Regions from separate parts of the Haloactinomyces albus genome, predicted to be linked through region 1. Evidence: riboswitches for the same ligand, from Rfam matches in the RefSeq annotation. Region 1 holds a riboswitch; each other region holds the start of a gene.
The links. A riboswitch is a leader RNA that binds a small molecule or an ion and turns the genes downstream of it on or off. The one in region 1 is predicted to bind thiamine pyrophosphate.
Positions count from the first base shown of each region.

Region 1 (10,479 bases):
GCACCGGCTTCGACCGGCACGTACGGTCGCTGCGGCGTGCTTGCCTGCTCGTTCTGCATCGCGTTCATGCTACGGGTTCACCGCATCGTTCCTCACCGGTCACCGGGTGTGGTGCTGCAGTTTCGCGCACAACCACAGCACCCGAAGTGCCCGGCCTCTGCCACGAGCGCACCGGCTCCGCACGCGCGCCGCCGGTCAATCGGCGACGGGCAGGTAAACCCGTCCACCCTCCTCCGTGAACTCCTCGGACTTCTCACGCATCCCGGCCTCGATCGCCTCGACACTGGTCAGACCGTGCTTCTCGGCATAGTCGCGCACGTCCTGAGTGATCTTCATCGAGCAGAACTTCGGTCCGCACATGGAGCAGAAGTGCGCGGTCTTGGCCGGTTCGGCGGGCAACGTCTCGTCGTGGAACGACTGGGCGGTGTCCGGATCCAGTGCGAGATTGAACTGGTCGTGCCAGCGGAACTCGAACCGCGCTTTCGAGAGGGCGTCATCGCGTTCCTGCGCTCGCGGATGTCCCTTGGCGAGGTCGGCGGAGTGCGCGGCGATCTTGTAGGTGATCACACCGGTCTTGACGTCATCGCGGTTGGGCAGCCCGAGGTGCTCCTTCGGCGTGACATAGCACAGCATTGCCGTCCCGGCCTGTGCGATGTTGGCCGCACCGATGGCCGAGGTGATGTGATCGTAGGCGGGTGCGATATCGGTGGCCAGCGGCCCGAGCGTGTAGAACGGCGCCTCGCCGCAGAGCTCCTCTTCCCGGCGCACGTTCTCGGTGATCTTGTCCATCGGCACGTGCCCGGGACCCTCGATCATGACCTGCACGTCGTGCTCGCGGGCGATGTGGGTGAGTTCGCCGAGTGTTTCCAATTCGGCGAACTGGGCACGGTCGTTGGCATCGGCGATGGAACCGGGACGCAGCCCGTCGCCGAGCGAGAACGTCACATCGTAGTGCCGCAGAATCTCGCACAGCTCGGAATAGTGCGTGTAGAGGAAGCTTTCCCGGTGGTGGGCCAGGCACCAGGCGGCCATGATCGAACCGCCGCGCGAGACGATGCCGGTGACGCGCTGCGCGGTCAACGGCACATAGCGCAGCAGCACTCCCGCGTGCACGGTCATGTAGTCCACACCCTGCTCGCACTGCTCGATCACGGTGTCCCGGTAGATTTCCCAGGTCAGCTTCGCCGGATCGCCGTCGACCTTCTCCATCGCCTGGTAGATCGGCACCGTGCCGATCGGTACGGGGGAATTGCGCAGGATCGACTCGCGGGTTTCGTGGATGCGCTTGCCGGTGGACAGGTCCATGATCGTGTCCGCGCCCCAGCGGCCTGCCCACACCATCTTCTCCACCTCCTCTTCGATCGAGGAGGTCACGGCGGAGTTGCCGATGTTGGCGTTGACCTTGACCAGGAAATTCTTGCCGATGATCATCGGCTCGCTTTCCGGGTGGCACCGGTTGGCGGGAATCACCGCGCGCCCGCGGGCGACCTCGTCGCGCACGAATTCCGGACTGACGTTCTCGCGGGCGGCGATGAACTCCATCTCGCGGGTGACCACGCCGGACTTCGCCCAACCGAGTTGAGTGCGGTGCTCCCGACCGTCGGTCCAGCCGGTGCGCAGCGGATGCAGGCCACTGTGGACGTCCACATGGGCTGCTTCATCGGTGTAGGGACCCGAGGTGTCGTAGACGTCGAGGTGCTCACCATTGGACAGCTCGATGCGGCGTGCAGGCACCTTCAGGCCGGACTCGGTGGTGTGGTGGACCTTCCGCGAGCCGCGGATGGCTCCCGTGGTGACCCCGGCATTGTTTCCGCCGGACTGGTCACCATTGGACGAAAAAGCGTCGGAATCGGACAGCGCCGGAGACACGTCGGCCATGACTTTTCACTCCCTACGCCGGTATTACCCGGTCAGGTTCAGGCGGTCGGCGGCCCCGAGCCCCTGTCGACTCAGCCGCCCTCTCAGCCCGCTTCCGGTGCGAGCTCCCGCAGATTTCGTTGTCGGGTATGAGGCTAGCCATATTCGGTGCCTCTTGCCAAGTGGTCTTCACTCCCCGGACGGAAGTCGGGTGTTCCGCTGGGCTGATGACCTGCCGGAGCCCTTCGGTCCGAGCCTGGACACCGGCGAGTTCCGACGGCCGTGGTCCGGCATCATTCCTCGGCGAACGGATCGCTTTCCTCGGCGGGGTTCCAGGACAGGCCCGGTACGCCCCAGCCGTTGCGCTTGACCATCTTCTTCGCCGCCCGTGCGTTGCGGCCGATCAATCGGCTCAGGTAGAGATACCCGTCCAGATGGTCGGTCTCGTGCTGCAGGCAGCGGGCGAGATATCCGGTGCCTTCCACCTCGATCGGATTCCCGTTCCTGTCGGCTCCCGTCACCTTCGCCCACTCCGCACGCCCTGTCGGATAGCTCTCCCCGGGTACCGACAGGCATCCTTCCCAGTCCTCCTCGGGATCGGGCATGCCCTGCGGAACCTCGGAGGTCTCCAGCACCGGGTTCACGACCACCCCCTGGTGGTAGGTGCCTTCGTCGTCCGGGCAGTCGTAAACGAAGACGCGCAGGTCCACGCCGATCTGGTTGGCAGCCAGCCCGACCCCGTTCGCCGCTTTCATGGTCTCGACCATGTCGTCGATCAGGGTTTGCAGTTCGTCGTCGAAAGCCACCACCGGGCGCGTCGGAGTGTGCAGTACCGGATCACCGGCGATGCGGATCGAGTGCACGGCCATGTACCGCACTGTATCGCCCCGGTAGTGCGGGAACGGCCTCCTGTGCACCCGTGGGGTCCGGCGAGATCGCCGGATGATCAACACAACGGAATGTGGCTTGCACGGCGTGAGATGCACACACCGTGGATCATGACATGGTGTAATGGAGGTCAGGACTCACACGAGTGTGATTCCTGCGAACGCGGGTGCCCCGATCGCGAGGCGAGGAGTCGCATGGACGCTGCCCAGATGTTGACTGCGCAGGAGATCGCCCGGCAGTGCGAGCACATGGCGCGCATCGTCGAGCAGCGTCGGAGCGAGCCCGAACCGGCGCCGCCTCGGCATCTGAAGCTCGCCGATCCGATCACCGAGCCGATCGAGCGGATCAGCGAGCCGACCGTGCCGGACGAGCCGCAGCCGTCCGAGCCGACCTCCGAGGGGCAGCGGGCGCGTTCCCTGAGTTCGCGGGAGTGGAGCATTCTGGCCTTCGAACGGCAATGGTGGAAGCGGTCCGGGGCCAAGGAACGAGCGATCCGTGAGCTGTTCGATATGCCCGTGTCCCGCTACTACGAGGTTCTTGCTGCGTTGGTGGACAGGCCGGAAGCGCTCCGGGCGGATCCCATGCTGATCAAGCGTCTGCGTCGGGACCGGGACGGCCACGCGGATGCCGAACCCGCGTATCCGATCGGAAGCGAACCGGCATACCGGCCATTTCCGCAGCGGAGCTCTTCTCGGCGGGAGACCGAGACGAGGGGAGCCGAGACCCGATGACTTCCGGAGAACCACCGGTCGGACCGTCCGCGACCAAGCTCGTCGGTTTCGTACTGATCGGCTTGGGCGTTCTCGCAGCGGTGTTCGGCGTCGCCACCGTCGTCTCCGGCGGGACACACAGTGTCGCGCAGTCGACGTCCTCCACTCCGCCGCCTTCGCCCACCGCGGCGACTCCGGCGTCCGGCGCGTCCCCTGCGGTGCCCGAGCCGTCCGCGGCACCATCCCCGGAGCGGACATCGCAGACACGGTCTCCGGGCGGGAAGCCGGGGACACCGGGAGCATCGCCGAATGGCGGGCGGAGCACAGCAGTACCGGCCCCCGGAAAGCCGGGGCAGGTTGCTCCGGCCCCGGACGCGCCGGGCCGGAACACGGCGGGTGCGGGCAGCGATCGCCGCATCGCGGTCCGCATCTACAACAACAGCATGATCAGCGGGCTCGCCCATCGCGCAGCCGAGGATTTTCGGCAGGCGGGCTACACGGTCTCCGAGATCGGCAACTACTCCAGTGGCCGGATCCCCACCACCACCATCTACTACCGGCCGGGCACAGCCGAGCAGCAGCAGGCCGAGGCCATCGGCGCGCGGTTCGGTGCGCGGACCGAACCGCGTTTCGACGGGATCACCGACGCCAGTCCCGGCATCATCGTCATCGTCACCAAGAACTACGACGGCGCCGAGCCCGGCAAGTGACCGACCCCCGGTGATCGACCCCCGGTGACCCACTCCGGTGGCCGGCCACCGGTAACCGATCCCGGTCCGATACGCTGCTCGGCCTCCTGGCGATGGAGGGGTACCGAGACGCCCGTAGGCACCGTCGCAGTGGTTACCGGTTCCGGTAGGACTCGAAGGCGGTGATCTGCGCGGGGTCCAGGGAGGGCCGGACGGTGGCTCGGGCGGTTTCCACGTGGGCGGCCGATACCTCGGAAGCGGTCAGTGATTCCCGCATGGCGCTCAATGCCGCCTCGCGGATGAGTGCGGTGCAGTCCGCCGCCGAATACCCCTCCAGGGAGGCGGCGAGTTCATCCAGGTCCACATCGGATGCCAATGGGGTGTTCGCGCTCGCTGCTCGCAGGATCTCCCCACGTGCTGCCGCATCCGGTGGCGGTACCGAAACCGGGCGCTCCAACCTGCCCGGCCGCAGCAGCGCGGGATCCACCAGTTCGGGACGGTTGGTGGCGCCGAGTACGACGACATCGTGCCTGGGCTCCACACCGTCGAGTTCGGTCAGCAGCGCTGCCACGACCCGATCGCCCACTCCGGAGTCCGAGGACTGACCCCGTCTGGGAGCCAGTGCGTCCACCTCGTCGAGAAACACCAGTGCGGGTGCCGCGTTGGCGGCCCGCAGGAACAGTTCCCGCACCGCGCGCTCGGATTCTCCGACCCACTTGTCCATGAGTTCGGCCCCTTTGACCGAGAACACGTTGAGCCTTCCGCTGCCTGCCAGTGCGCGTACGAGGAAGGTCTTCCCGCAGCCGGGCGGGCCGTGGAGCAGCACCCCGCGCGGCGGCTCGACACCGAGCCGAGTGAAGGAGTCCGGATACTGCAGCGGCCACAGCACGGTTTCGGCGAGGGATTGCTTGACGTCGACCATGTCACCGACGTCGTCGAGTGTGAGCCCACCGGTCTGCAAGGTGTCCGATGCGGACATGGAGATGGGGCGCACGGAGCTCAGCGCCTGTAGGAAGTCCTGGTGGTGCACGCGTGGCTCGGTGCTGTCCGCTCCCGCCTTGTCGGGGCTGCTCCGATGGCGCAGCGCTGCCTGCACGGCCGACTCGCGGCACAGTGCGACCAGGTCGGCGGCGACGAATCCCGGTGTGCGTTCGGCGAGGTCGCCGAGTTCGACATCCGGAGCCAGTGGTGCATGACGCAGCAACACGCGGAGGAGATCGGTGCGGACGCCGGTGTCGGGCAGGGCGATGGTCAGTTCCCGTTCCACGAGTTCGGGCTCGCGCAGGCGCGGATCGAGCGCCTGTGGTCTGGCACTGGTGACGACGATCGCCAGGCCCGAGGTGGTGACGGCCGCGCGTAGCGTGTCGAGCACGACGGTCGCCAGCGGCGGCGGATCGGTGCTCGGGAGCAGCTCGTCGATGTCGGTGATCAGCAGGACGCAGGAACCGCCGCCACCGGCGATGGTCGTCGCGCGGTTGATCGTTTCCTGCACGCGCCGTGCGGCGGTGGCGGCTTCCAGCGCGTTCACGCTGGGGGCCGACATCTCCACGAGTTCGGCACCGACGGCACCGGTGACCGAGCGGGCCAGGGTGGCTTTGCCCGCCCCTGCGGGACCGCTGACCAGGACACCGAGGTGTGGTTTCGCGCCGAGGCGCTCCAGGAGTTCGGGCTGGTCGAACGACAGTCGGAGCCATTCGGTGAGTCGGCTTGCCGACTCGCGCGCTCCGACGAGATCGGAGACGGCGACGGTCGGGTGGGCCTGCGACTCCGAGCGCTCGGAACCGGCCTGCGATGCCGGTTCGCTCGTCGGTACGGCCGCAGGAGCGGGGCCGGCTTGCTGCCCGCGCCAGGTGACCACGGTGGAGGGGTGTACCGCGACGGGGCCGAGAGGATCACTGGCGGCGATGGTGACCAGTTCGTTGGTCCAGGTCATGCCGAGTGCGTGGGAGAGTCTGCTGCGGACCTGTCCCGCATTGGTGGCCGTCGAGGGGGCGAGGTCCTGGGGAAGCAGCGAGACCGTGTCACCGGTGCACAGGACCTTGCCGGTCAGAGCGAGGCGGATCGTTTCGGGGGGTACCGCGGCGGTGGCCAGCCGCGAACCCGAGACGGTGACACTGCGGGCGGCGGTGACCCGGGCAGGAGCGACCACGACCTCGGCGCCCTCGGCGAGGCCGAGATTGGTCAGTGCGATGTCGTCCACCAGCACGACACCGGTCGGACCACCGGACTTGGCGGCTGCGGCGAGCGCCACGGTGACTCGGCTGCCGGTGAGTTGTACGGCATCCCAGGAGCGCAGGTTCAGCGCATCCAGTACTTCCGGATGCAGCCGCACGACACCGCGCCGGGTGTCCGCGGCCGACGTCGAGAGGCGAGCGGTCAGGGTGAGTGCGGGAGAGGCCACCCACCCGAGACTAATGCGTGTCCGGTGGACCCTGGTGGGGGATGAAGTTCTCCCGGAAACTTCGGCCTTCTCCCCGGCGCGAGGGGAATCCCGGTTTTGCCGAGAACCGAGCTCAGCGGCGGCTGCGGCGCAGCCCGAGTCTGCGCTGGCTCCGCCTGCTCGGTCCCTCCGGATGACCGTTGCGCCGTGGCAGACGTACCCGCCGGGCGGCGCCGGCCACGCTGCGCCGAAGTGGCGGCCGCAGTCCGAGGCGGCGTTGGGTGCGCCTCCGGATCGCGCGTCGTTCCCGTGGCGGCGCTTCCCAGGCCTCGGGGTGCTTGGCCAGCCATGCGTGACGGTAAACGGCATAGGGAATGTGCAGTAGGTAGATCACCATCGCGATCGCCAGGGACATCAGCGGGAACGTGACGATCCCGGCGGCGAGGAGCCCGACCAGTACCAACAGTGGTGCCACCGTCCGGGCGGGGACCTTGACGGTTTTCAAGGACAGCGTCGGTACCCGGCTGACGGCCAGCGCCGCGATGGCCACGATCCACACCATGACGATCGGCTGAGCCGACCACCAGCCGTCATGGCCGATGTAGGCGGTCACCACCAGAGGTAGGAGCGCGAGCAGTCCGGCAGCCGGTGCGGGGACACCGACGAAGAATTCCTTGGTGAAGGTGGGCTGGTCGGTATCGTCGAGCAGGGTGTTGAACCGCGCGAGGCGCAGGATCATGCACACGGCGAAAACCAGCGAGACGACCCAGCCGACCCGATCGCCCTGCAATTGCCAAACATAGAGGGTCAGTGCCGGTGCCACGCCGAAGGACATCGCGTCCGACAGCGAGTCCAGCTCCGCGCCCATTTTCGTGGTGGCGTCGAGCAGCCGGGCGATGCGGCCGTCCAGCCCGTCGAGTACCGCGGCGACGCCGACAGCGGTGATCGCACCCTCGAGCTGCTTGTTGAGGGCGAACTGCACCGCGGACAGACCCGCACACATCGCCAGCACCGTGATGGCGTTCGGGAGGAAACGAACACCGGGATTGTTGCGGACGACACTCATGCGTTGTCGTCGCCTCCCAACGTCGAGGGGGAGGAGGGTTCTGTGGGGGAGGACTGTGCCGCGGGCAGGTCGGCGAGGATCGTCTCGCCGCCGATGGTGCGCTGGCCCGGCTCGACACGTATCCGACTGGTGGCGGGGACGTAGAGGTCGACGCGTGAGCCGAACCGAATCAGACCGTAGGTGTGGCCCGCCAGTACCGTGTCGCCCTCCCGTGTCGAGCACACGATCCGGCGGGCGATCAGCCCGGCGATCTGTACCACGGCGAGGTCGTGGCCCTCGGTGCTGCGAATCGCCATCGAATTGCGCTCGTTGTCCTCGGCGGCCTTGTCCAGGTCGGCGGAGACGAACTTGCCCGGCCGGTAGGAAACACCGGTGATCCGCCCTGCGATGGGGAGGCGCTGCACGTGCACGTCGAACACGGTGAGAAAAGTACTGATCCGAGTCATCGGCGCCGGGGACAAGCCCAATTCGGGCGGCGGCGTGGCCTGCTCGACGTGCGAGACGGTGCCGTCGGCGGGGGAGACCGCGATGTTCGGCACGGTGGGTGTGGTGCGGCGTGGCTCGCGGAAGAACCAGGCACACCATGCGGTGATGATCGCGCCGATCATTCCTGCGGGCCGCCAGAGACGGCGCAGCAGCAGCGTGGCGGCCACGGCGCCGAACACGAACGGGCGCCCGGCCGGATGCATCGGCGGTATGGTCGTACGCACGAGCCCGGCCAGATGCGCCAGTGGACTGGTTTTTCGGTCTGTTTCGATGGTCATCGAGGTGGTTCGCCTCTACGTCGGAGGTCACGATACGGCGGCCGATGTGCGGTCGTCGTCGTTACAGCATCGCCGACACGCTTACGGCTTCCGTCGCCAGGGGGTGGAGTCGATCATGGAGTGTCGATGCAAGGCCTTCTGAACTGCATGAAACGAAGACATCTCCGCGACTCTTCCGGTTGGCCGGGTTGGCCGGTGTTGGCTGAGACCGTGTGGCCGTGACTGCTCGAACGAGCACCAACATGGCCGTGGGGCCGGAGCGGCCGAAGCTCGGACGGCGGTTCGTGAGTTCTCGTGCCGGATCACGGTACGTTCCCGGCAAACAGGTCCGGGGTGGGACCGGCACCCCCGAAGTGCCGGTCCCACCCCGGACCCACGGCCGCCAGGCACCTCCCCGTTGGCACCTGGCGACCTCCCCCGGATGGGTTCGTGCGCCCCCCGACGGCACACGCACCCGGTGTGTCCACCCCTCCCTCGTCGGTAAGCAGGATGAGGAAGTCGGGGACAACGGAGAGATGTCGCTCCTCCACGGTTTGTTACGCGTTTTCCAGTGTAATTGAGCTCACAGGAAGTCCGTAGCCGCTAACGGAGGACATTGGGCACGAATTCAGTGACTTACGGTGACAAAGTGGGGCGATCATACTCACCCGTCCCGGTTTCGTTGGTCTTCCACGTTCATCCGAGCCCCCATCAACTCGTCGAGTCCCCCGTACGGCGCTCCACGAGTTCCGGAATCGGGCGTGCTGTGGACCTCCAGCAGCACCAGATCGTCCTCGCCGGGGCGCGTGCTCGCCGAGTCGATCTCCGATACGGCGTATTCGTCCAGATAGAGCTCCAGGGTCAGGACCCACCCCGACTTTTGCTGCAGCAACCGGGCCGTGGCGATATCGCGGCTGTCCACCCACTGTGCGTCCGCCTGCTCGCGGAGTTGCGTGATGGGCGTGTCGGCCAACCGGGCGAGCTGATGGTTCTCCCTGCGCCGCACGGAGGTCAGTGCCCCGGCGAGCACGCGCCGAGCGATGCCGGAGAGGCTCGGCACGAGCAGGAGACCTCGGTCGGTCACCAGAAGTTCGTGCAGGCTTCCCGCACACCGCACGGGGCTGACGATTCCCGCCAGTACCGCTTCCGGCTCCTCGGCGGCCGGTTGGGAGTGCTCCAGCGGAACCCCCAGGTGGACCAGATGGCGATGCAGTCCGGGAATCAGCCGTGGGTCGACGACCGCCGGGCGGACCAGTCGATCCGGATCCAGAAGTTGCCCATTGGCCAGTCGCACCTTGCAGGCTCCGCCCCAGTCCAGCTCGTGCTGTGCCTGACCCGCGCACACGAGCGCGTCGACGGCGGTCGCTCCGAGTAGTTCGGTGAGAGTGTCGATCACCGCCTGGTCCATGTCCTCCGGGCACAGGGCGGGATCGAGCATGGGGTTGATCAGCTCGGCGCCCTGGCCCTGGTGGAGGGCCGCCAGCACCCCCGCCAGCGTCGAATCGGAGGACACGCCGCTCTGCAGCACCGACGAACTGAGCCTCGCGGCCTGGTGGGCGGCTTCCGCCGCGCCCGCCATTCGCGCCAGCTCCGGCCACGGCACCCGGGCGCCCATCCCGTCGACCATGAGCTGGTCCTCCAGCGCGGGGATGGCACGGCGTGGGTTGCGCACCAGTGCCATGGCAGGACGGTCGTCCGGCTCGTCGTCACTGTCGCCGAGTCGCTCGAGCGCGTCGACGCGCTGCCGGAGCGTGGGGCCGTGGGCGCGGTCGCGATCGCCGTCGGTGCCCTCCTCGGCGATCACCCGCTTGGCTCGCTCGGTCAGATCCTCTTTGCGGTCCGGATGCTCGAGAAATGCGCGGAAGCCGAGCAGCAGGTCGGGGGTGCGCTCCACGGACACGGCCATACTGAGGTACTCGTGGGAGTAGTCGCGCCAGCCGAGTTCGATCTCGGTCGCCTTGCGCAGTGCGGTGGTTGTGACGCGGTGGCCCTCCACCCGCGCGGCCACGGCGTCTCCGGTGAACTTCAGGTCACGCATGATGGGTGCCGTGATGGCGGTGTAGACGTGGGCGTAGCCGGTGAACAGCCACTTGGTGGGGCCGCCGGTCAAGCCCTGCGTGGTGCGTTCGACGTCGACCGCCGTGCG
Region 1 covers NZ_JAVDXW010000001.1:1,842,391-1,852,869, reverse strand. The annotation lists gene thiD (bifunctional hydroxymethylpyrimidine kinase/phosphomethylpyrimidine kinase) at 1-59, opposite strand, end outside; gene thiC (phosphomethylpyrimidine synthase ThiC) at 196-1,878, opposite strand; TPP riboswitch at 1,871-1,999, opposite strand; gene JOF55_RS08645 (peptide deformylase) at 2,151-2,726, opposite strand; gene JOF55_RS08640 (DUF3263 domain-containing protein) at 2,940-3,476, shown strand; gene JOF55_RS08635 (LytR C-terminal domain-containing protein) at 3,473-4,165, shown strand; gene JOF55_RS08630 (AAA family ATPase) at 4,299-6,545, opposite strand; gene pssA (CDP-diacylglycerol--serine O-phosphatidyltransferase) at 6,658-7,590, opposite strand; gene JOF55_RS08620 (phosphatidylserine decarboxylase) at 7,587-8,354, opposite strand; gene JOF55_RS08615 (M48 family metallopeptidase) at 8,998-10,479, opposite strand, start outside.

Region 2 (10,479 bases), 1.3 Mb from region 1:
CGGATCGCAGCGACAACCACCCGATGAACCCGACGCTGATCCGCACGATCACGGCGAGCCCGATCAGTGCGACCCCGGCCGCGACGAGACTGGTACGGAACTGGACCGTGCGGCGTGATTTCCACCTGCGTGCCCATTCGAACAGGCGTCTCATGCCTGCTCGTCACCGACCCGGTACCCGTGTCCGCGCACCGTCTGCACCACGTGCCCCGCACCGACCGCGGCGAGTTTACGGCGCAGGTAGCCGATGTAGACCTCGACGACATTGCGCGTGGCACCCTGCTCCCGGCCCCAGACCGCACGCAGCAGCTCCTCCTTGGTGACCACCGTTTCCGGATGTTCCGCCAGGGCCACCAACAGCTCGTACTCGCGCGGGGACAGCCCGACCAGCTCACCGGCCCAACGGACCTCCCGCGCACTGCGGTCGATCTCCAGGTCACCGACGTGCAGGTCGTCCTGCCGGGCGGTTTCCCCGCGCCGAGCGAGCGCGCGCACCTGCGCGGCCAGGACCAGGAAGGAGAACGGTTTGACGAGATAGCCGTCCGCCCCGAGATCGAGCCCGTCGGCCTGGTCCACCTCACCGTCCTTGGCCGAGATCATGAGAACCGGGGTGCCGACTCCCCGGGCACGCAATCGCTCCAGCACCCGGTATCCGGACAGCCCCGGCAGGATCACGTCCAGGACCACGACGTCGAAGGAACCCGTGGAGGCGAGTTTCAACGCCTCCGTTCCCTCTTCCGCGAGAGTGATCTCCATGCCTTCGGCGGACAGCCCCCGGCGCAGTGCCGACCGCACTCCCGGCTCGTCGTCGACCACCAGCACCCGTGCGCCTCCACCGTTGAGACCGTCATGACCGCCCACACGGCCAGCATGCCGGTGATCGGCCATGCTGTGCACCATGCCTCAGCTGTTTCTCAGCTTCGCGGTATCTCTGAGATCCTGTTCGGTGCGCAGGCTCTTTTCTGCTCACGTGACCTGCCTGAGCAGAAGTGAGACCCCACCAACCAGGTCCCGGAACACGCTCTCAGGCGGCTCTCAGCAGCAGCGGGGCATGCTCGGAGGCGTTGGAGCACGAGGCGACGACAGCGGGAGACTCACATGAAACGCAAACGTGTCGCAGGTACGGCGGCGGTCGGAGCCGCGGCGGGAGTGCTGGGGCTGACCGTTCCGGCCCTGCCCGCCGGGGCGGCGGATCCGAACCTCCCCGCGATCGCGCCGGAGAAGCTGGTGGCCTCGGTCATGACGGCGCAGCCACCGGCGATGGCGGGAACGGTCAAGGTCGACAACAATCTCGGGCTGCCCGCGATACCGGGGCTCGAGGGTTCGTCCACCGCGCTGTCGGGCGGAACGAGCACGATGCGTGTCTGGACGGACGGTCAGGGCAAACAGCGGTTGTCGATTCCCTCCACCGGCGAGGAAACGACGGTGATCAACGATGGCACGACGGTCTGGAAGTGGAACTCCGCCGAAAACACGGTGACCAAGTACCGGCACGACACCGGTGCGGAATCCGATACGCCCCACCGCTCGGCACCGGCCAACCCGACGGCGACCGCGAAGCGCATCATCGACACCCTGCGTCAAAGCAGCAAGGTCGCCGTGGACGGGACCGCCAGTGTGGCCGGGCGAGACGCCTACGAACTCGTGCTCACCCCCAAGTCCACCGAGCGCACCGTGCTGCGCGAAGTACGCATCGCGGTGGGAGCCGAAAAGCGCATCCCGCTGCGGATCACGGTCAACACCAACGGTTCCGACGACCCGGCATTGCAGGCGGGTTTCTCGAAACTCGAGGTGGCTCCGCAGGACGCGGAACTGTTCCGATTCACCCCTCCTGCCGGAGCTCAGGTGCGGCAAGGCGAGCAGCACGAGCGCCGGGATGCCGATTCGGGCACCCACCCGAAACCCCGCGTGGTCGGTGACGGCTGGGACAGCGTCCTGGTGACCCGAGTTCCGCAGCAAGCCCTCCAGCAGCGCGAGACCCGGCAGGGTTCCGAGGAGCAACAGCGCCCCGGCCTGCGTGGTTTCGTCGAACGGGCAGGCAAGCAGGTCAGCGGGCCCTGGGGTAACGGTTGGATCATCAGCAGCAAGGCCGGTTCCGGGCTGCTGACCTCCGATGGACGCCTCGCGGTCGGCGCTGTGCCCGGGCAGGTCCTGACCGAAGCGATGAGGCACCCCTGATGGTCGGCGCCACCAAGATCTCCGGGGCGGGTACGGCTGCGGCCGCCCCCGCCCCGGGAGACGAATCCACCGAGCTCGCCGCACGGACCAGCGGGCTCCGCAAGACCTACGGCCGCACCGTGGCCGTCTCCGGGGTCGATCTGTCCGTGCCGCACGGGGCCGTGCTCGGGGTGCTCGGCCCGAACGGGTCCGGCAAAACCACCACGATCCGGATGCTGCTCGGTCTGACCTCGCCCACGGCGGGCTCGATCGAACTGCTCGGTCATTCCGTGCCCGAGCACGCCGGTCGGGCCCTGCCCCGGGTCGGGGCCCTGGTGGAGGGTCCGGGCTTCCATCCGTTCCTGTCCGGACGGGAGAACCTGCTGCGCTGTGCCGCGATGGAACCGGCCCTGCACAGCTCCGTGCTTCGCCAAGCGGTCGACGAGGCGCTGGAGCGCGTCGGGCTCGCCGATGCCGCGAACCGCAAGTATCGGGGGTACTCCCTGGGGATGAAACAGCGTCTCGGCCTGGCCGCCGCGCTGCTGGTTCCCCGCGATCTGGTCGTGCTCGACGAGCCGACCAACGGCCTGGACCCGGCCGGGACCAAGGAGATCCGACGCATCATCGCCGAGCTCCACGCCGCGGGCACGACCGTTCTGGTGTCCTCCCACCTGCTTGCCGAGGTCGAGGCCACCTGCACGCACGCGGCGGTGTTGCACAAGGGCTCCCTCGTCGCGCAAGGTGCGCTCACCGCGCTGCTGGAAGCGGGCGGCCCGAACCTTCTCGTGTCCACGGCGGACAACACAGCGGGCTTGGAAGCCCTGCGTGGAGTCGGAATCGCCGCGCGGGAGGAGAACGGAAATCTGCGCGTGGAACTGACCGATGTGGATTCCCCAGAAGTGATCGCCGCACTGGTGCAGGCGGGTGTCGGAGTGTACGAGGCACGCCGTGGCCGGGCCGGTCTCGAGGACATCTTCGCCCGGCTCACCGAGGAGGAATCGTGACCACGACCACGACGGCGCCCACTGGGGCGGCCACGGGGGCGGCTGCTCCGCCTGCCCGAAGCGCGGCACCACTCGGGCGGGTTCTGCTCGCCGAACTGCGGTGGATACTACGACGCCCCCGCAACCTGCTCGCCCTGCTCGGATTGGCCGCTCTTCCGGTACTGATCGGCACGGTCATCGCCCTCACCGGCGGGCCCTCGCCCGGCGACGGGCCGCCGCTGCTGGCCTCGGTGGCGGGAAACGGGCTGGTGCTGCCGATCGTCACGCTGATGCTGACGCAGAATCTGCTGCTGCCGCTGGTCTCCGCGATGGTGGCGGCCGATGCACTGGCCGGAGAGTCCTCGCACGGCACCCTGCGTGGATTGTTGCTGGCACCGGTGAGCCGCGTGCGACTGGTGTGGGTCAAGGCCACCGGGGTGCTGGTGATGACGGTGCTGGCGGTGACCGTGATCGCCGTCAGCGGGGTGCTCACCGGGCTGGTGGTCGTCGGCAGCGACGGCCTGGTGACGCTGTCCGGCACGACACTGCCGCTCGGGGAGGCCCTCGGGCGCGTGGCGCTGGCCGTCGGCTGGTGCTCGGTCCAGATGGTCGCCATCGGCGCCATCGCGCTGGCGATCTCGTCGTTGACCGATCATCCACTGGTCGTGCTCGCCGTGACCCTGGGAACGCTGATCGTGTTCGGGGTGCTGGCCGCGATCCCGTCCCTGGAATGGCTGCAACCCTTCCTCGTCACCACCGGCTGGTACTCCATCGCGGACTTCCTGCGCGATCCGATCGCCACCGGCGACCTGCTCACCAGCCTCTGGCGCGCGGGGTGCTACATCCTGGTCGGCGTGTCGGCCACGATCGCCCGCATGGCCACCAAGGACCTCTGAGGCCGGAGGATTGTCGGTGGGGCGTGTCATACTGCGCCGGTCATCGCCAACGCAGTGTGACCACATCACCACGAGGAGAGGATCGTCATGCCTTTTATGGTCCGGCCCGTCACCGACGAACGCGACGGCCTGCTCGCATTCCTGGAGAAACAGCGCAACGCCCTGCGGGCCGCTGTGCACGGCCTGACCGAGGAACAAGCCGTACGGACTTCGACCGCGAGCGCACTGAGCCTCGCAGCGCTGCTCAAGCACGCGGCACGAACGGAGCGGCGATGGGTCGTGGTGCTGATCGCCCAGCGCGCACTGCCCGAGCTGTGGCCGATGCGGGATCCGGACGCCGATTTCCGCATCGACCCGGGTGAGACGTCGGCGAGCTTGCTCGACACGTACGCGGCAGTGACCGAGGAGACCGAGTCGATCGTGCACGAGGTCACCGACCTCGGAACACCGTTGCCGCTTCCCGCGGACGCACCACCGGTCCCCGGTTCCGAGAACTGGTCGGCACGGTGGGTACTGCTGCATCTGATCGAGGAAACCGCACGGCACGCCGGGCACGCCGACATCATCCGCGAGTCGCTGGACGGAGCAAGCGCGTTTTCGCTGATGCAAGCCACGGAAGAAGCACTGAGCGAGACAGGGTGATCCCATGGGGAAAACTTCGACTCAGCCGCGCCTTCCCCGCACCGTCTCCAGACCGAGAAACTCCGCGACCTCCTCGTCGACAGGGTACTGCCGGAGCCGTTCGGGCGTGTCGACCTGCAGTATCCGCCCGTGTGTCATCACCGCGACGCGATCGGCCAGGGTGAACGCCTCGTCGTGATCGTGGGTCACGACGATCGCGGTGGTGCTCCGGTCGGCCAGCAGCTCGGCCAGGTCGACGGCGAGCTGCTCCCGCAGCCTTCGGTCCAGCGCCGCGAGCGGCTCGTCCAGCAGCAGCAACCGGGGATCGGCGGCCAGCGCACGGGCCAGCGCGACCCGCTGCGCCTCGCCACCGGACAGTTCCGTCACCGACCGCCGCTGGTATCCGGAGAGACCGACGAGGTCCAGTAGCTCGGCGACCCGCTCGGTGCGGCGAGCCCGGCCGACCGACCGCATACGCAGGCCGAATTCGACATTGCCCGCCACATCACGGTGGGGGAACAACTGCCCGTCCTGGAATACCATGCCGAACCCGCGCCGATGCACCGGGACACGGTCGAGATCGGCACCGTTCCAGGTGATCTCACCGGCCGAGGGGCGCTCCAGTCCCGCTACCGCGCGCAGCAGCGTCGACTTGCCGCACCCGGACGGCCCGAGCAGTCCGAGCACCTCGCCATCGGCGGCCGACAGGTCCACACCGGACACGGCCGTCAAGGGCCCGAACCGGACGGACAGATCGCGCACTTCCAAGCCCACTAGAACTCTCCCACCGTCTCGGTACGCACTCGCATGCGCTCGATGACGAGCACGGCGAGCGCGGTGACCAGCATCAACAGGGCACATGCGGCGTAGGCCATCTGAAGGTTCAGCTCGCCGGGCCGCGCGAGCAACCGGGCGATCACCACCGGCAGGGTCGGCGCCTCGGGTCTGGCCAGGAAACTGGTGGCGCCGAACTCACCGAGAGCGACGACGAACCCGAATCCGGCTGCGGCCAGCACGGCCCGCGCAGCCAACGGGGCATCGATCTCCCACCTCACCCGCCACGGGCTCGCACCGAGCGTTGCCGCGGCCTCCCGCAGCCTCCCGTCGATCGACCGCAGCACCGGCAGCACCATGCGGATGACCAGCGGGGTCACCAACAGTGCCTGCGCGAACGGCACGAGCAGTGGCGAGGTGCGCAGGTCACCGGGCAGTGTGTCCAAGGTGATCAGGTAGCCGAAACCGACCGTCACCGCCGAGACTCCCAGCGGCAGCATCAGGGCCGCATCCATCATCTCCGCCGCGACACGGCGCCGGAGCCCGACCAGCACAATGGAGGCGAGGATACCCAGCAGCAGCGCCATCCAGGTCGCGTCGGCCGCCGTACGCAGGGAGTTCCAGGCGGCCTCCCAACCCGATACCGCGAGCGTGCCGTTGTCCCCGCTCCCGGCCAGGGCCCGATAGCCCGCCAGACTCCAGCCGTCACGGGTGGACACCGAGCGGGCGAGGAGACCCGCGATGGGGACCAGCAATCCCAGTACCACCAGGACCGCTGCTCCCACCACGCACCATTCCGCCCCCTGGGGTCGCCGCGCGGTGTCGCCTGCGCTGCGCAACCGCAGCGCCGCCTCCCGGCGCCGCCGCGCCACCGCGGCGATCACCAGCGCAGCCAGCACCGCCGCGAGTTGCAGCAACGACAGTGCCGCCGCCCCGGACAGGTCGAGCAGGCGCACGGTACGCAGGTAGATCTCGGTTTCCAGGGTCCGGTAGGTGCCGCCACCGAGGACGAGCACGACACCGAAACTGGTGGAGCAGAACAGGAACACGATCGCCATCGCCGATCCCAGGGCGGGCCGCAGTGCGGGCAGGGTCACCGAGATGAACGCCCGCAGGCGGGACGCCCCGAGCGAGCGGGCGGCGTCCTCGGTGCGTCGATCGAGATGCGTCCACAGTCCTCCCACGGTCCGGGCCACGACCGAGACATTGAAGAACGCGTTGGCCAGCACGATCCCCAGCAGGCCGGAAGCACCGCCGCCGCCCTCGGCACCGAGAAGCGCGCGGAACGCCATCCCCACCACGAGCGTCGGCAGTACGAACGGGACCGTGACCACCGCGCGCAGCAGTGTCTTTCCGGGCACCGCGACGCGTGCCAGCACATAGGCCACCGGCATACCGGCCAACAGCGCCAGCACCGTCGACACGGCAGCCTGCCCCAGGGTGAAGGCGACGAGATCCCAGGTCCGGGCGCTGGTGAGCACCTCGGCCACACCACCGTCGAGCCCGAGCCCGATGATCGCCACGACCGGCCAGGCGAAAAACAACCCCAGAAACCCCAGGACAGCGGTCGCGGCCATCCCCAGGGCGATGGAGTACTTCCGATGCCCGGACGAACCGGAGCGGGGACCGGCTCCGTTGGCCGAGGTGGTCCTCGGCGGCACGTTTTTCGACGGCGCGGTTTTCCCGAGAACCGCCACCGTCAGCCCCGAACCAGGGTGCGCCACTGCTGCACCCAGCGCTGCCGGTTCCGCTCGATCCGGTCGGGGCTCATCTCGGCCGGCCGCTGCGGCCGGGGAGCCACTTTCTGCCAGCTCTCCGGCAGTGCCACTCCCCGCACCACCGGATAGACGTACATCTGCTCGGAGACCTGTGCCTGGAACCGCCGCGAAACCAGGAAATCCATCACCGCGCGTGCCGCCTCGGGATGTTCGGCTCCCGCCAGTACCCCGGCGTACTCGACCTGCCGATAGCAGGTGTCGAGCAGTGCTCGGGTGCGCGAGGTGCCATCCGGTCGCACCTCGGCGGCGGGTGAGGACGCGTAGGACAGCACGATCGGGCGCGAGCCCCGGCCTGCGGACCCGGAGAAGTCCTGGTTGTACGCCTGCTGCCACCCGGAGGTGATTCGCACGTCGTTGGCGACCAGACCGCGCCAGTACTCCTTCCAACCGGACTCGCCGAACGTGGTGATGGTGTTGAGCAGGAACGCCAGTCCCGGCGAGGACGTCGCCGGGCTCGGGACGGCGAGCAGTCCCCGGTAGCGCGGTTCGGTCAGGTCGCGCAGGCTCGTCGGCTCGGGGATCCGGTGCTCGGCGAACCACCGGGTGTCGATGTTGACGCACACGTCGCCGGCATCGATGGGAGTCAGCCGGTTACCGGAACCAATCGAGTAGCGCTGGGGGATCTTCTTCGCCCCGGCGGGCTCGTAGGGCACGAAGACACCCTCGTCCAGCGCCCGCGAGGCGAAGGTCGAATCGATGCCGTAGGCGACATCGCCGATCGGGTTCGCCTTGGTCAACACCAGCTTGTTGGTCAGCGCGCCCGCATCACCACGGCGCTGGATCGTCACCTCGATTCCGGAACGGCGCTCGAAGTTCGCCAGCGTCTCGTCGGCGACGGCGAACGAGTCGTGGGTCACCAGGGTGACCGTGCGCGTGCCCTGCTCACTGCCCTGGGCACCGATGAGAGAGCAGCCTGCGGTGAGTGCGGCCACGACGACCACACCCGCGAGCCGAGCCGAACGGCGCAGCAAACGGTTCAACGATCCTCCCGAGATCATGCCACGCGTGCGCACGTCGAGCTGATCGCAGCGCCTCCCTGCGCCGGCATGATCCGGTTCAGGTGGACGGTCGAGGGCTCCTGCACCCTCCTCTCAGCCCAGCACACTGGACTCCCGTGGCGACCGCGAGTCTAGTGCACTGTCAACCGTTCATTCGACCGTCACGCTCTTGGCCAGGTTGCGCGGCTTGTCGACATTCCGTCCCAGTGCGGTGGCCAGGTGATACGCGAACAGCTGGAGCGGGACCGTGAACAGGATCGGATCGAGTTCCGGCTCACCACGCGGAAGCCGGATCACCGTCTCGGCGAGACCTTCCGGCAGGTCCGCGTTCGTGATCGCGATGACCGGGCCGTTCCTGGCCCTGATCTGCTCGATCGTGCCGATGTTCTTGGCCAGCAGCTCGTCGTCGGGGACGATCACCACCGAAGGCATGGTGTGATCGATCAGCGCCAGCGGCCCGTGCTTGAGCTCGGCCGCCTCGTAGGCTTCGGCGTGGACGTAGGAGATCTCCTTGAGCTTCTGGGCGCCCTCACGAGCGACCGGCCAGCCACGGACCCGTCCCACGAAGAACATGTGCTCGGTACCGGCATAGCGCTCGGCGGCTGCGATTGCCTGCTCTTCCGCTGCCAGGACGTCCGTGATTCGATCGGGAATCGCCGCGAGCGCAGCCACGAGCCGCCTGCCGTGCGCCATCGAAAGATCGCGTACCCGGCCGAGCAGCAGCGCCAACAGCGCGAAGGACAGGGACATGTTCGTGACGGCCTTGGTCGAGGCCACGGACACTTCCGGCCCCGCATGGAGGAAGACGCCGCTGCCGCATTCCCTGGCGATGGCACTGCCGACCGCGTTGACCAGGCCGACCACCTGACCGCCCTTGCGCTTGAGCTCCTGGACGGCCGCGAGCGTGTCCAGGGTTTCACCGGACTGGCTGACGGCGACGTAGAGCGTGCCCTCCTCGATGACGGGATTGCGGTAGCGGAACTCCGAGGCCGGTTCGGCGTCGGCGGGCAGCCGGGCCAGTTCCTCGACGAGGTTGGCACCGAGCTGTCCCGCGTAGTAGGCCGATCCGCAGCCGAGGAACTTCACCCGTCGGACAGCGCGCAGTTCCCGGGCATCCAGGCCGAGACCGTCGAGGCGTGCCGTGGCGAACCGCTCGTCGAGTCGCCCACGCAGTGCACGGTGACCGGCCCTGGTCTGGTCGTGGATCTCCTTGCGCATGAAATCGGGGAAGCCGTTCAGCTGGTAGTCCTCGTCGGCCAGGTCGACGGCCGCCGGGACCTTGTCCGTGGGGTCGGCCTGCATGGTGCTGGTTCGGTAGGCATCGGCGCTGATGGTGGCGAGCTCACCGTCATCCAGGTGGACCATGCGGTTGGTGTGCCGCACCAGTGCGGCCATATCGGAGGTGGCGAACATCTCACCGTCGCCGATGCCGAGCACGATCGGACTCCCGTTGCGGGCCACCACCAGTTCACGCGGATTGCGGGCATCGAGCACGAGCAACCCGTAGGTTCCCTCGACGCGCTGCAGAACGGCGCGGACCGCGTCCTCCAGTGATGCGCCACCGGCATCCACCGTCGCAGCGATCAGGTGGGCCAGGATCTCGGTGTCGGTGTCCGAGGCGAGCTGCACGCCGTCGTCGATCAACTTTTTCCGGAGTGGTTCCGCGTTCTCGAGGACTCCGTTGTGCACGACGGCGATGCGTCCGCCGGGGTCCACATGGGGATGAGCGTTGAGATCGCTCGGCTCTCCGTGTGTGGCCCACCGCGTGTGCGCGAGACCCACCGTCCCCGTGGTGTTCTTGCCGAGCCGGTCCCGCAGGTCCTGCACACATCCGGCGGTTTTGGTGACCCGCAGGCGGCCTCGCCGGGCCACCGCCAATCCGGCCGAGTCGTAGCCCCGGTACTCCAGCCGGTGCAGGCCCTCGATGAGGATCGGAGTACTTTCCCGGCTGCCGACATAACCGACGATTCCGCACATGGCTATCCCTTTCCGCTCGGCTCAGCCGTAGACGATGCGCCGGAGGCGGCGTTCGGACAGCTCCGGCGGAGCAACCGGGCGTTGTGCGAGCTCCGCGGTGATCGCCGTCCATACCTCGGCGTTCCTGTAGCCGCGCCGCTGCAGCTCGGCGTGCCTGCGCCGCACGTATTGCTCGGTGGTTTCGTCGAAGTACGCGATGACATCGGCGGCGACGCGAGCCGCAGTGGATGGCGGCAGTCCGGTGGATTCGGCCACGTGACGGACCAACTCGGCCGGGACCCACTGGTTCATGGCT
Region 2 covers NZ_JAVDXW010000001.1:3,128,584-3,139,062, reverse strand. The annotation lists gene JOF55_RS14860 (sensor histidine kinase) at 1-154, opposite strand, end outside; gene JOF55_RS14855 (response regulator transcription factor) at 151-822, opposite strand; gene JOF55_RS14850 (LolA family protein) at 1,099-2,178, shown strand; gene JOF55_RS14845 (ABC transporter ATP-binding protein) at 2,178-3,161, shown strand; gene JOF55_RS14840 (ABC transporter permease) at 3,158-4,036, shown strand; gene JOF55_RS14835 (DinB family protein) at 4,124-4,678, shown strand; partial or broken gene JOF55_RS14830 (ABC transporter ATP-binding protein) at 4,718-5,431, opposite strand; gene JOF55_RS14825 (ABC transporter permease) at 5,431-7,008, opposite strand; gene JOF55_RS14820 (thiamine ABC transporter substrate-binding protein) at 7,131-8,189, opposite strand; TPP riboswitch at 8,226-8,335, opposite strand; gene glmS (glutamine--fructose-6-phosphate transaminase (isomerizing)) at 8,358-10,184, opposite strand; gene JOF55_RS14810 (hypothetical protein) at 10,206-10,475, opposite strand.
Region 2: another riboswitch for thiamine pyrophosphate. It lies ahead of JOF55_RS14820 (thiamine ABC transporter substrate-binding protein); the one in region 1 lies ahead of thiC (phosphomethylpyrimidine synthase ThiC).

Region 3 (10,479 bases), 520 kb from region 1:
TTCCTCAGCATGCGACACGAGATCCCGGTGATGCTCGCCCACGGCGGCGGCGCGGTCGTGAACACCTCCGCCGGCGCCGGGGTGAAGGGCTTTGCCGGGCAAGCCGCCTACGCCGCGACCAAGCACGGCGTCATCGGGATCACCAAGTCCGCAGCCCTGGACTACGCCTCCGCAGGCATCCGCATCAACGCGATCTGCCCCGGGATCATCGACACCGCAATGATCGGGCGGCTCACCGGCGACATGCGCGAAGGCCGGGAGAACGTGATCGCCCAAGAGCCGATCGGCCGCCCGGGCAAGCCCGAGGAGATCGCCGCGGCCGTGCTGTGGTTGTGCTCCGACGAGGGTGGCTTCGCCACCGGCCACGCCATGGTCGTCGACGGCGGCCAAACCGCGTAACCAGCACGGGGTCCGGAGAAGAACCGCGAGAAATGAACGGTAGCGAGCATTGCTGCTGGGCAAGACGGGGCGGAGGAGTTCTCACCGGGGTTGGGCCGACGCGGTGACCTGCGTTGTCGTGCCCTCTGTTCCGGTTCTTCCCCGGACCTCGTGACCGCTGTGGTCTGGCGTCGTCGGTGCTCGGCCGTGTCGTCCGGTGCAGCCCTGCTACTCCTCGGTTGCCTCGCGGGCCTTCTCCGTGCCGCCGACTTCGGCGGCACCTTCGAGCAGCTCGGTGGCGACCGCTTGCGCCTCCTCGCTGCTGGGGCCGGGCTGGGGGACGAACGCGGTACGCCGGTAATAGGCGAGCTCGCGGATGGATTCGCGTACGTCGGCCAGCGCCCGGTGCGCCAACCCCTTCTCCGGCTGCGCGTAGTAGACCCGAGGAAACCACCGGCGGCACAGTTCCTTGATGGAGGAGACGTCGACCATGCGGTAATGCAGGTAGGCGTCGAGGGCGGGCATGTCGCGGGCGATGAAACCACGGTCGGTGGCGATCGAATTCCCGGCCAGGGGAGCGGAACGCCCATCGGGCAGATGACGACGCAGGTAGTCGAGCACCTGCTGTTCCGCGTCTGCGAGGCTCACCGCCGAGTTGCGGACCTCATCGGTGAGCCCGGATCGTTCGTGCATCTCACGCACCACCTCAGGCATGCCGGCCAAGGTGTCGTCGTCGGCGTGGATGACGATGTCCACGCCCTCCCCGAGGATGTTCAGATCGGCATCGGTGACCAAGGCCGCGATCTCGACCAGGGCGTCGGAGCCGAGATCCAGACCGGTCATTTCGCAGTCGATCCACACTAGGCGGTCGTTCACCCGCGTGAGCCTAACGCGCCACGGCGGGTGATTGCCCGGTTGCCGGTGTGTGTGGACGTGCGTACCCGGTTGATTACCGACCGTGTCGAACCGGGGAGTCGGACCCGGTGCTGTCGGGAAGCTCACGCGGAACGACCTTGCCGGTGGCGTTGCGGGGAAGCCGGTCCAGGAACACCACGTCGCGGGGTCGGGCGAACTGCGACAACTTCGGACGAACACGTGCCCGCAGCGTTTCCGCGTCGAGACCGCTGCCCTCAGGGGTGACGACGAACGCGGCGAGGCGCTGACCGTATTCCGCGTCCGCCACTCCCGTCACCGCCACTTCCGTGACCTCGGGCAGCGAGGCGATGGCGTCTTCGGTTTCCTGCGGATAGACGTTCTCGCCCCCTGAAACGATCATGTCGTCCGCGCGGCCTGCGACGAACAGGCGCCCGGCCGAGTCGAGGCGACCGAGGTCGCCGGTGGGCATGAGTCCGTCGTGCAGCTCCTTGTCGTATCCGTTGGTGTAGCCCTCGAAGAGCATGTCGTTGCCGACGAAGATCCGTCCGGTACCGCCGGTGGGCACGGGCTCGTTGTCGCTGTCGAGCAGGCGTAGCTTCGTTCCACGTGGCGCGGTGCCTGCCGTTCCCGGTGCCTGCCACAGATCGTGCGGGGTGGCGATGCTCACCCATGAGGCTTCGGTGGATCCGTAGAAGTTGTACAGGACCCGGCCGAATTCGCGTTGAAAGTTCTTCGCGAGGTCCGCGGACAGTGCCGAGCCGCTACAGGCGACCACCCGCAGCGAGCGGTGGTCGTAGGGAGTGCGCACGTCGGCCGGGAGCTCGAGTATCCGCTGGAGCATCACGGGCACGGCGAACACGGAGGTGCAGCGGTGCCGCTGGATCGCGGCCAGAGCCTGTTGGGGTTCGAACTTGCGGCGCAGTACGAGAGTGGCACCGAGCACGATGCCGAGCTGAAAGCCCGCGATTCCCCAGGTGTGAAACAGCGGAGCACAGATCAGCATCCGCTCCCCGCTGCGCAGCGGCATTCGGGAGAGCACGGTGGCGGCCGGTGCCAGTCCCGGTGGGTCCGGGCGACGCGCCCCTTTCGGAGGGCCGGTTGTGCCGGAGGTGAGCACGATCATCCGGCTGTGTCGCGAGGGGCGGGGGAGTGGCCGTGCCGATGAATTGCCGATGAGGTGTTCCAGGGTGGCGTGCCTGGTGGTGCCCTCGGTCCATGCCAGCACCATCTGGGTGTCGGTGAGAGCGGTGACGTGTTCGAGGAATTCGTTGTCCACGACCAGGAGTCCGATGTTCTGCTCGGTGACAACATCGCTTATCTGCTGTGCGCTCAAACCGGTGTTGATCAGAACGGCATCGGTCCCGATCTTGGAGCACGCGATGACCGTTTCCACCATCCCGTGGTGGTTGCGGCACAGGATTCCCACCCGCGTGTCGCCGCTGGGGCCGCGCTCGCGCAGGCCGTGCGCCAACCGGGTGGTGCGCTGCTCCACCTCGGCGAAGCTGAGTGCGCCCCGCTCATCGATGATCGCCGGGCGGTCGGGATGGCGGATGGCGCCGACGGCATAGCCCATCGGCGGCGTGATCCCCCATCGCCGCCATGCGAGCAGAATGCGTATCAGCTTGTCCGGCCGCATCGGCCGGAGGACACCTTGTCGCGCCAGTGTGCCCACGTTGAGCAATTCCGGGGCCCTGCGCAGGCACCAGGACGCAATCCGGTCGGCAGCCCTGGTCGAGGCGCGGGTCCCGCACGATGCCCGTTTCGGAGAATCGGTCGCCACGTGTCCCCCTCTCTTGAGGCTACTGGTGAGTAGATCATGCCCGGAACAGCTCATTCGGGGCAATGAGATGGACGGTGATTTTCGTTGTTCCGGGCTGGGAGACTCGGTTGTGTGGGCGGTTTCGACGCACGATTGTGGCGCGTGCTTCACCGGGTATTGCTGATGTTGGCCGTCGGTGTAGTGGGGTTGCTTCTGGGGCTCGAACCGCGTCCGGACCGGTCGGCTTCGCTGTTCGGTCTGCTGCTCGTGCTGATCGTCGCCCTGCCGGTATCGGCGACGGTGTGGCGACTGCCGCCACACGCTCGCCGGGCTCTCCGGAAACTTCCGCGTCACCGACCGTTGCTTGCTCTTACCGCAGGCCTGCTCGCCTGCGTGACGCTTCTGATCGGATGGTGGGCCTTGGTCAACGCCCTGTTTCCCGGGACACTGTCACCGCTGGCGCTGGCTCTTGCCGGGGTCGGCGCCGCGGGAGCCACAACCGGGATCAACCGTGTCACCCGCCGGCGCCTGTAAAACGGCGTTCGGAGTGGCCACCGCCGTGTGGCCACGTCCCTCCCCCGGAGGCTTACCTCGGCACCGGGCTTGCCTCGAGCCTGCCTCAGATCGGGCGGACGGTCAGTCCTCGCGGCTCACTCGTGAAGGCCAGAACGCCCTCGAAGTCGGCAATGGGCAACTCGTCCCGGACGAGTCGGTGCGGTCCACCGGAGGTTTCGACGGTGATTTCCCGTGCGGAGAAGTCCTGGGCGGCGAACTCGGGCCCCTGCAGGTGAACGTGCAGACGCTGCTCGTGCAGTGTGATCGCCACCTGGCCGCCGGGAATCGACAGCGGCTCGCCGTCACGAGTGATCGTGATGCTGCCCTCGTCCGCATTCTCGGGGTTCTCGGGAAGCACGGCGACGCGGGTGAGTGCGACATCGCGCGCGGCGTCGGTGCCGGACATGCCGATGACGTCGCGCGTGACCTCTCCCTCGGGCTCTCCTGCGGTGGGCTGGGGAGTGAGAACAGGGGCACGGGTCTTGGCCGCGAGCCGGTACGGTTGCCACGCCCCCGCGCCGACCAGGTTGACCACCGCGGCGACCTCGGTGTCCGCGAGGAGCTGCTCGCTGTCCGGTGCCGGAGTCACCTCGACGGCAGCGACACCTCGCTCACCGAGCAACTCGCTCAGCGCCTTCGCTCGCTGGCGTCCGTGCCGGTCGAATCCGCGCGTGATGGCGACGGTGTCGGACCCGGTCGAAATATTCGCAGCCGCGTCGGTGAGCCCGGCCAGCGGGGACCACAGCGCTGCGGGGTCGGCCGGGGCGCTCCGCCCGGAGCGAACGGAGGAGGGGGTGTCGGTCGTACTGTTCATTACCCCAACTCTAATCCGCTCGTGAGGGTTCCCTCACTACGCGGTCCGGAAGTCCGTGCTGTGACTTCGCTCGCTGCCGCTTCGATCATCCGGTGGCCTGCACTGAACACAGTGCGATAAGCCCGGGTCAACTGTCCCAGGTGCTGACGATGAGTCCTTCGACCGTCTCCTGCCGGTCGGCCACCTCGGTCTGGCAGTTCGGGCAGCGAGCCGTGATGCGACGGCTCGCGGGTTCCCGGGAGGCAGGCCAGGTCTCGTAGGGCAGCTTCACCATGGCCGAGCACAGGGCGGTGACGAGGTCGCCCGCGGGGCGCGATCCGGGGTGGTTGGTGATGGCGTGCCTGAGCTGCTGACCAGCAGGAACGATCCACCAGACGTGTTCGCGATCGAGAAACACCGACCATACCCCCTGGCTTGTACGGCGGCCGGAAGCCCATGAGCTCGGAATCCGGCCCTGCTCAGTTTCGGACGCTGGGATCACCCTGTATATGGCCCGTCCGAGGGAATTTGTGGGAACAATCGTCGCAGTGCGTAACGCCATTCGCGTGCAGCGCCGTTCTGCCGGGTGCGAATGCCCGGTGGCCCGGTGGCCCGGTCGATCCGATCGAGTAGCCCTTCCCGGCACTTGACCGTCCTTGCTAGGTTGATCCGCGTGACGCGGGGTGCCCGACCGCCCGATGCGCTTCGCACGGTGCGTTTCACGCAGTGCGTTGCACACGGTTGCTCGGGCTGAGAAGAGACCCGTCGAACCTGAACTAGCTCGCACTAGCGAAGGGACGTCGTGAACGAGACGCAAACCCGGTCGGGCACCAGGACGATCCCCAACGTCCTGACCATCGCCGGAACCGACCCCAGCGGCGGCGCCGGTGTGCAGGCCGACCTCAAGTCGTTTTCCGCGCACGGTGCTTATGGGATGTCGGTGGCCACGGCACTGGTCGCGCAGACCACCACCGGTGTGGCGCAGGTGCACGAGATCCCCGCGGAATTCGTCACAGCGCAGCTGGTGACCTTGCTCGACGATGTTCGCGTGGACGCCGTCAAGATCGGCATGCTGGCCAATGCCGAGGTGATCCGGGCGGTGGTGAGGTTTCTGGACGACTACGCCCCGCCGCATGTCGTTCTGGACCCCGTCATGGTCGCCAAGAGCGGTGATCGTCTGCTGGCCACCGAGGCCGTGCGTGTGCTCCGCGAACAACTGCTGCCTCGGGTGGATCTGATCACTCCCAACCTGCCGGAGGCCGCCGACCTGCTGGGAACGGCCGAGGTCACCGAGATCGACGGAATGCGGGCGCAGGCCGAGCGTCTGGCCGGGCTGGGAGCCAAGCGGATTCTGCTCAAGGGCGGCCATCTGGCAGGCGAGTCGAGTGTGGATGCGCTGTATGGCGACGGCTCGACCGAACTGCTGAGCGAGGAGCGTGTCGTGACCACCAACAACCACGGCACTGGCTGCACGCTCGCCGCCTCGATTGCTGCTCTGCGCCCGCAGCGCCAGGAATGGGCGAGTGCCGTCCGGGAGGCCAAGGCATACCTCGGCGACGCATTACGGGCAGCCGACCGGCTCGACGTCGGCCACGGGCACGGACCCGTGCATCATTTTCACCGCTGGTGGAAATGAGTCGCGGTCAGTTCCCGTAGATCCTTCGCGCGAGTGCGGCCTTGCCTTCCTGCAGGTCCTGCAGGATGCTCGGGATGAAACCACCCTCGCTCGGCATCGCCGGAACCTGTAATCCTTCGCTGAGTCCCCAGCCCGAGCCCCGATCGATCAACGATCGGTGCTTGTTGGTGTAGTACCCGGAATTGATCGACACCGCGACACCCCGGGCACCCGCGGCGGCGGCCATCAGATGCATGTGGAACCGAGTGGACAACCACCGCTGGCCTGCGGCGGCGGGCAAGCCGTTGTCCATGATCTCGGAGAAGGGGTAGAAGCGCGCACCGGGAAGGGCGTGCTCGACCAGCATGAACACCTCGCGGTCGACTCGCGGGATTCCCTCGACGAAGCCCACTTGTTCGGGGGAGACGCCCCACTCCCGCAGGGTGTCGAGCAGGAAACCGGCCAGCGCGGGCACGGTCACGTCGAGCAGGTCGGACTGGACGCAGATCATGACCTCACGCAGGTCGTCACCGCGGAACAGGCCCGGCTCGATCCCGAAGAACAGGTCATCACCGGTGCACTCGACCTTTTCCGAGGAATGCAGCAGACCACCGGACGGCTCGTCGCGGACGTCGACGATCTCGAACTGTGCCACGAGGCTCCGGAGCAGGGCCTGCGCCTCGTCGATGACCGGCCACAGACCCTGGCCGGTCATGACGGCGCGTCCGCCGGAACGGCGCACCGCCGCGACGGCGGCGGCAGGCAACCCGATGTGGCGTGGCCAGATGCCGTTGACGAAGCCACCACCGATGAGATGCACGAGGTCCACCCGGGCAGCCAGCTCGATACCTGCGGTCCAGCGCGGGGCCATACCGGGATCGTTGATCGCGTGCTGGACGAACGAGGCGACCTCCCAGGGTTCTCCGGAGGGTGCTTCCCAGCACAGTCGCCAGAAGGTGTCGGTGATGCGCAGGTTCGGATGCAGGTGCCCCAGCAGGACCTCGCTGGGGCCGGGATTCGGACAGTCCAGCCATATCTCGCTGTCCGGGGCGGTTCGAGCCAGGTACTTCAGCCACGTGGCGGCGATGAGTTCGTCCCCGTAGTTCGGATGACCGGTCGTGGCGACCAGGTAGATCGTCGCGGGCGCACGGGACTCGCGGCTGGTCACTGATGGCTCCTGTCGGTTGCGGTGCTGCCTGAACAGTCGGCAGGACACAACCGAACGTAGCAGCGCGATCGCCGACGTGGCGCATCGATTCGATCACCGGTGGTCACTCACCAGGACGAAAACCTCGTCCGAGGCTGGCTTCCTGCGTGCTCGGGTGGCGTGTTGCAGGGCCGGACGGTACCTGGGAGCAGGACGGTCACCGCTCGGTGAGCTCGGTCCGGAGGCGGTTGGCGCGCTCGCGAACACGCTCGAAATGCGCGGCATGGTGCTGTCGGAAGAGATCGGACGGAAGCTCGGGGAGATCGACCGGTTCCTCGCTGCGCTGTGCCGGAGGGTTCGCCTCCGTGGCGATCGCCTGAGGTTCGTGCGGATCCGCCTGCGAGGGCTCCGCACCCTCCGAGGGAACCGATCGCATCGCGGAAGCCGTCGATGCTTGCGCGGCCGAGTCGGTGCTCTGCGCCGATGCGGTGGGGTGGGTGGGCCGCACGGAATGCTTCGAGGTCGTATTCACCGCCCGAGCCGGTTTTGTGGTCCCTCGCCGGTTCAGGGCGTGCCTTCCTTCCCCGCCGGACCGTACGGCACCGCGTTCGGCACCACCGCTGTGCTTGGCGCGGTGCAGGATCGGCCAGAAGACGAGTGTCGCCAGCACGAGACCACCGAGAAACGTCAGAACCAGTATGCCCGTGTCCGGGGTGAGAAACTGCGCGAGCAACATGGCTGTCCCCTAGCTCCGTTGGGCAGTGCCGTGACCGTCGGCGGTGTGACCATCGGTGGTGTGACCATCGGTGGCCACGGGCATCGCAGAGTCCAGGCTCGTGCCGTTGTTGTTCAGCGGAATGGTGTAGGTCCGGACGTTGTCCTGCTGCTCGGGCAGTCGGACCGGCGGTGGGTCCGGCAGCGGTGGCTGCTGGTCGATGTCGGAACTGGGAGCCTGTGCGTGCAGGGCTGTGGTGGATGCGTCGATGGTGTCCGCAGCAGTGCCCAGAGAGGACAGAACCGTTTGCCGGAGCTGTTCCAGCTCGGTGCGCTTGCGATGTATTTCCTCCTGCACGTCGAGGCGAAGCTGCTCCGACTCGGCGTCCCGTTGCCCGCACTCCTGTTGAGCACGTGCGATCAGTTCGTTGGCCTCTTCCTGTGCCGAGGAGACCATTGCCTTGTATTCGTCGCGAATGGCCTTGCGCAGCCGATGCTCTCGTTCCCGCATGTCATGGACCTGACTGGCGTGTTCCCGCCGCATCTGGTCCCGACGCCTCTCGACCTCGGAGAGCAGCGAGGAACATTCGGCCCGCAGTTCGGCTGCGGCGTTCTCGGCCTCCTCGACGAGACGGTCCGCCTCGTTCTCCGCGGAACCCCGGACGATCTCGGCCTGGTGCTGTGCCCGCTCCCGGAGTGTCTGAACCTCGTCCTCGGCGGCCGAGAGCATGTTCTGTACCCGTTGGGAAGCGGCAGGCAGCCCGGTGTCGGAGGACTCGATGCGTTTGAGTTGCTGCTCGGTGTCGTGGAGATCCTGCCGTGTGCTGTCGTAGAGCTTGCGGAGATCCGAATTGAGCCGGACTGCCTCGTTGCGGTCGATCGTGACGATCTTGAGCTGATCTTCCAGGACTTCGATGTGGTCGATGACCTGGTTGCGATGGAAGCCCCGGAACTGGACGTCGAATCCCGGCCGGAGCGGGATGACGGCTTCGTCGGATTCATCCATAGCGGATACTCCCTTCCGGATGAACCTGTCGGGAATGGGCCTGTGCGACTCGGCCTGTGCGAAGAGTAGGCGGATTCGGTGACTCTCGCTCAGTGGAGAGCGGTGACCACCCGTTCAGGTCATGGGCAATCGCCGTCCCGGTACCGTGATCGCGGTACCGGGTTACCGCTCGGGTGGTCGCGAGGTGTGATCGGAGGGGACATCGCCCAGTTGCATCCGCAACTCGGCGATGCGTCGGCGAGCAGCCTCCATGGGTTCCTCATCAGGTTGGAACCGCACTGCCGCACCATCCGTGGGATACGGGGGAGGGCTGTTCCCGTTCCTGTCCTGCTCGGGCCATCCGACCTGCGGGGATGGTGCCGGTGAATAGGAACCGTTGCCCGCTTGGGAACCCGTATGGGAACCGTTGCCCACCGGAGAGCCGTTGCCCGTGCCGTTCCCTGCCGGGCCCGTATCCGCGGGAGAGTGCGGTTCGACGGAGACCGGTTGGGTCGGCAGGTCGGTACCGGTGGTTGCCGAACCGTCCGATTCGTGGCCGGAGCGCACCGGTCGGGCATTGTCGGCCCTGTTCTCCGCCTGCTCACCGCTCGTCGTCGCTATGTGCCCGCTCTGCTGGGGAAAGCCGTTCCCGGCGGTGTTCGGGGGGAGGGACGGTGCCTGCGCCTGCCGCGGAGACGGCTGTGGACCGACGACTTCCGGTGGCTGCTGCTGCCCGGCGTCTCGATGATATTCGGGTTCGACACGGCGGGGCGTACTCGGCGTGGCGGGGTCGCCGGACGATGCCGCGGAGGTCGTGAGTCGGGCGACCTCCTGGCGTAGCCGCGCATTGCTACGTCGGGTGCGCACCACGAGGAAACCGGCTAGGAGAGCGGTAACCAGAACCCCGAGTAGGAATGCGATCAGTATCCTGGCGAATTCCCCGAGGGAGGGATCGAGTGGCATCGGATCAACTTCTCTGCTCGACGGGACGCACGGGGTGTCCGAATCCTGCGTGTGTCCGGGGCCTGGTGCCCAGGGGAAGTTCTTCGTGGACGACGTCGTCGTCGGTCACCGCGCTGACCGGAAGTTGTCCCTGACCACCCTGGGCACCGTCATGACCCGCCTGGATCGGGATGTGCAGCCGTTTCCCGGACTCGTCCGTGGATTCGGCAACGTTGCCACGGGACTGGTCCCGGGCCGGGTCCATATCGGAGGCCGCCGACCTGTCGGTCGTGACCTGCTGCGCGATCGTCGCGTGATTGGTCCCGGAAAACTCGTACATCGACCTCAGTATTTCGAGGATGCGCTGCCGGAAATCCTCCAGCTTGGCCGCTCGCGTCTCGATGTCCTCCATCGCGCTCGCGTGGTAAGCCTGGGAGGCCGCTTCCATTTCCTGGCATCGCTGTTGAGTCTGGCGCAGGAGTTCGGTGGAATCCCGGTGCGCCGCCGACATGGCTTCCTCGTACTTTTCATGAGCCGAGCGCCGCATTTCCTCTCGCTGCGATTCGATCTCGGCCATCTGTGCGGTGTGCTGCTCCTCCAGTTGATTACGCTTCTGCTCCAGATCATTGACCAGTTCGGCGCACTCCCGGCGGAGCGCGCCGGCCTTGGATTCGGCTTCGCTGCGGGTCTGTTCGGCTTCGGTGCTGGCCGTTCC
Region 3 covers NZ_JAVDXW010000001.1:1,320,592-1,331,070, reverse strand. The annotation lists partial or broken gene JOF55_RS06215 (SDR family oxidoreductase) at 1-399, shown strand, start outside; gene orn (oligoribonuclease) at 607-1,254, opposite strand; gene JOF55_RS06205 (AMP-binding protein) at 1,328-2,890, opposite strand; gene JOF55_RS06200 (hypothetical protein) at 3,146-3,547, shown strand; gene JOF55_RS06195 (hypothetical protein) at 3,633-4,382, opposite strand; gene JOF55_RS06190 (hypothetical protein) at 4,510-4,779, opposite strand; TPP riboswitch at 5,031-5,176, shown strand; gene thiD (bifunctional hydroxymethylpyrimidine kinase/phosphomethylpyrimidine kinase) at 5,164-5,997, shown strand; gene JOF55_RS06180 (polysaccharide pyruvyl transferase family protein) at 6,005-7,144, opposite strand; gene JOF55_RS06175 (hypothetical protein) at 7,341-7,859, opposite strand; gene JOF55_RS06170 (coiled-coil domain-containing protein) at 7,869-8,843, opposite strand; gene JOF55_RS06165 (hypothetical protein) at 9,006-9,785, opposite strand; gene JOF55_RS06160 (DivIVA domain-containing protein) at 9,790-10,479, opposite strand, start outside.
Region 3: another riboswitch for thiamine pyrophosphate. It lies ahead of thiD (bifunctional hydroxymethylpyrimidine kinase/phosphomethylpyrimidine kinase); the one in region 1 lies ahead of thiC (phosphomethylpyrimidine synthase ThiC).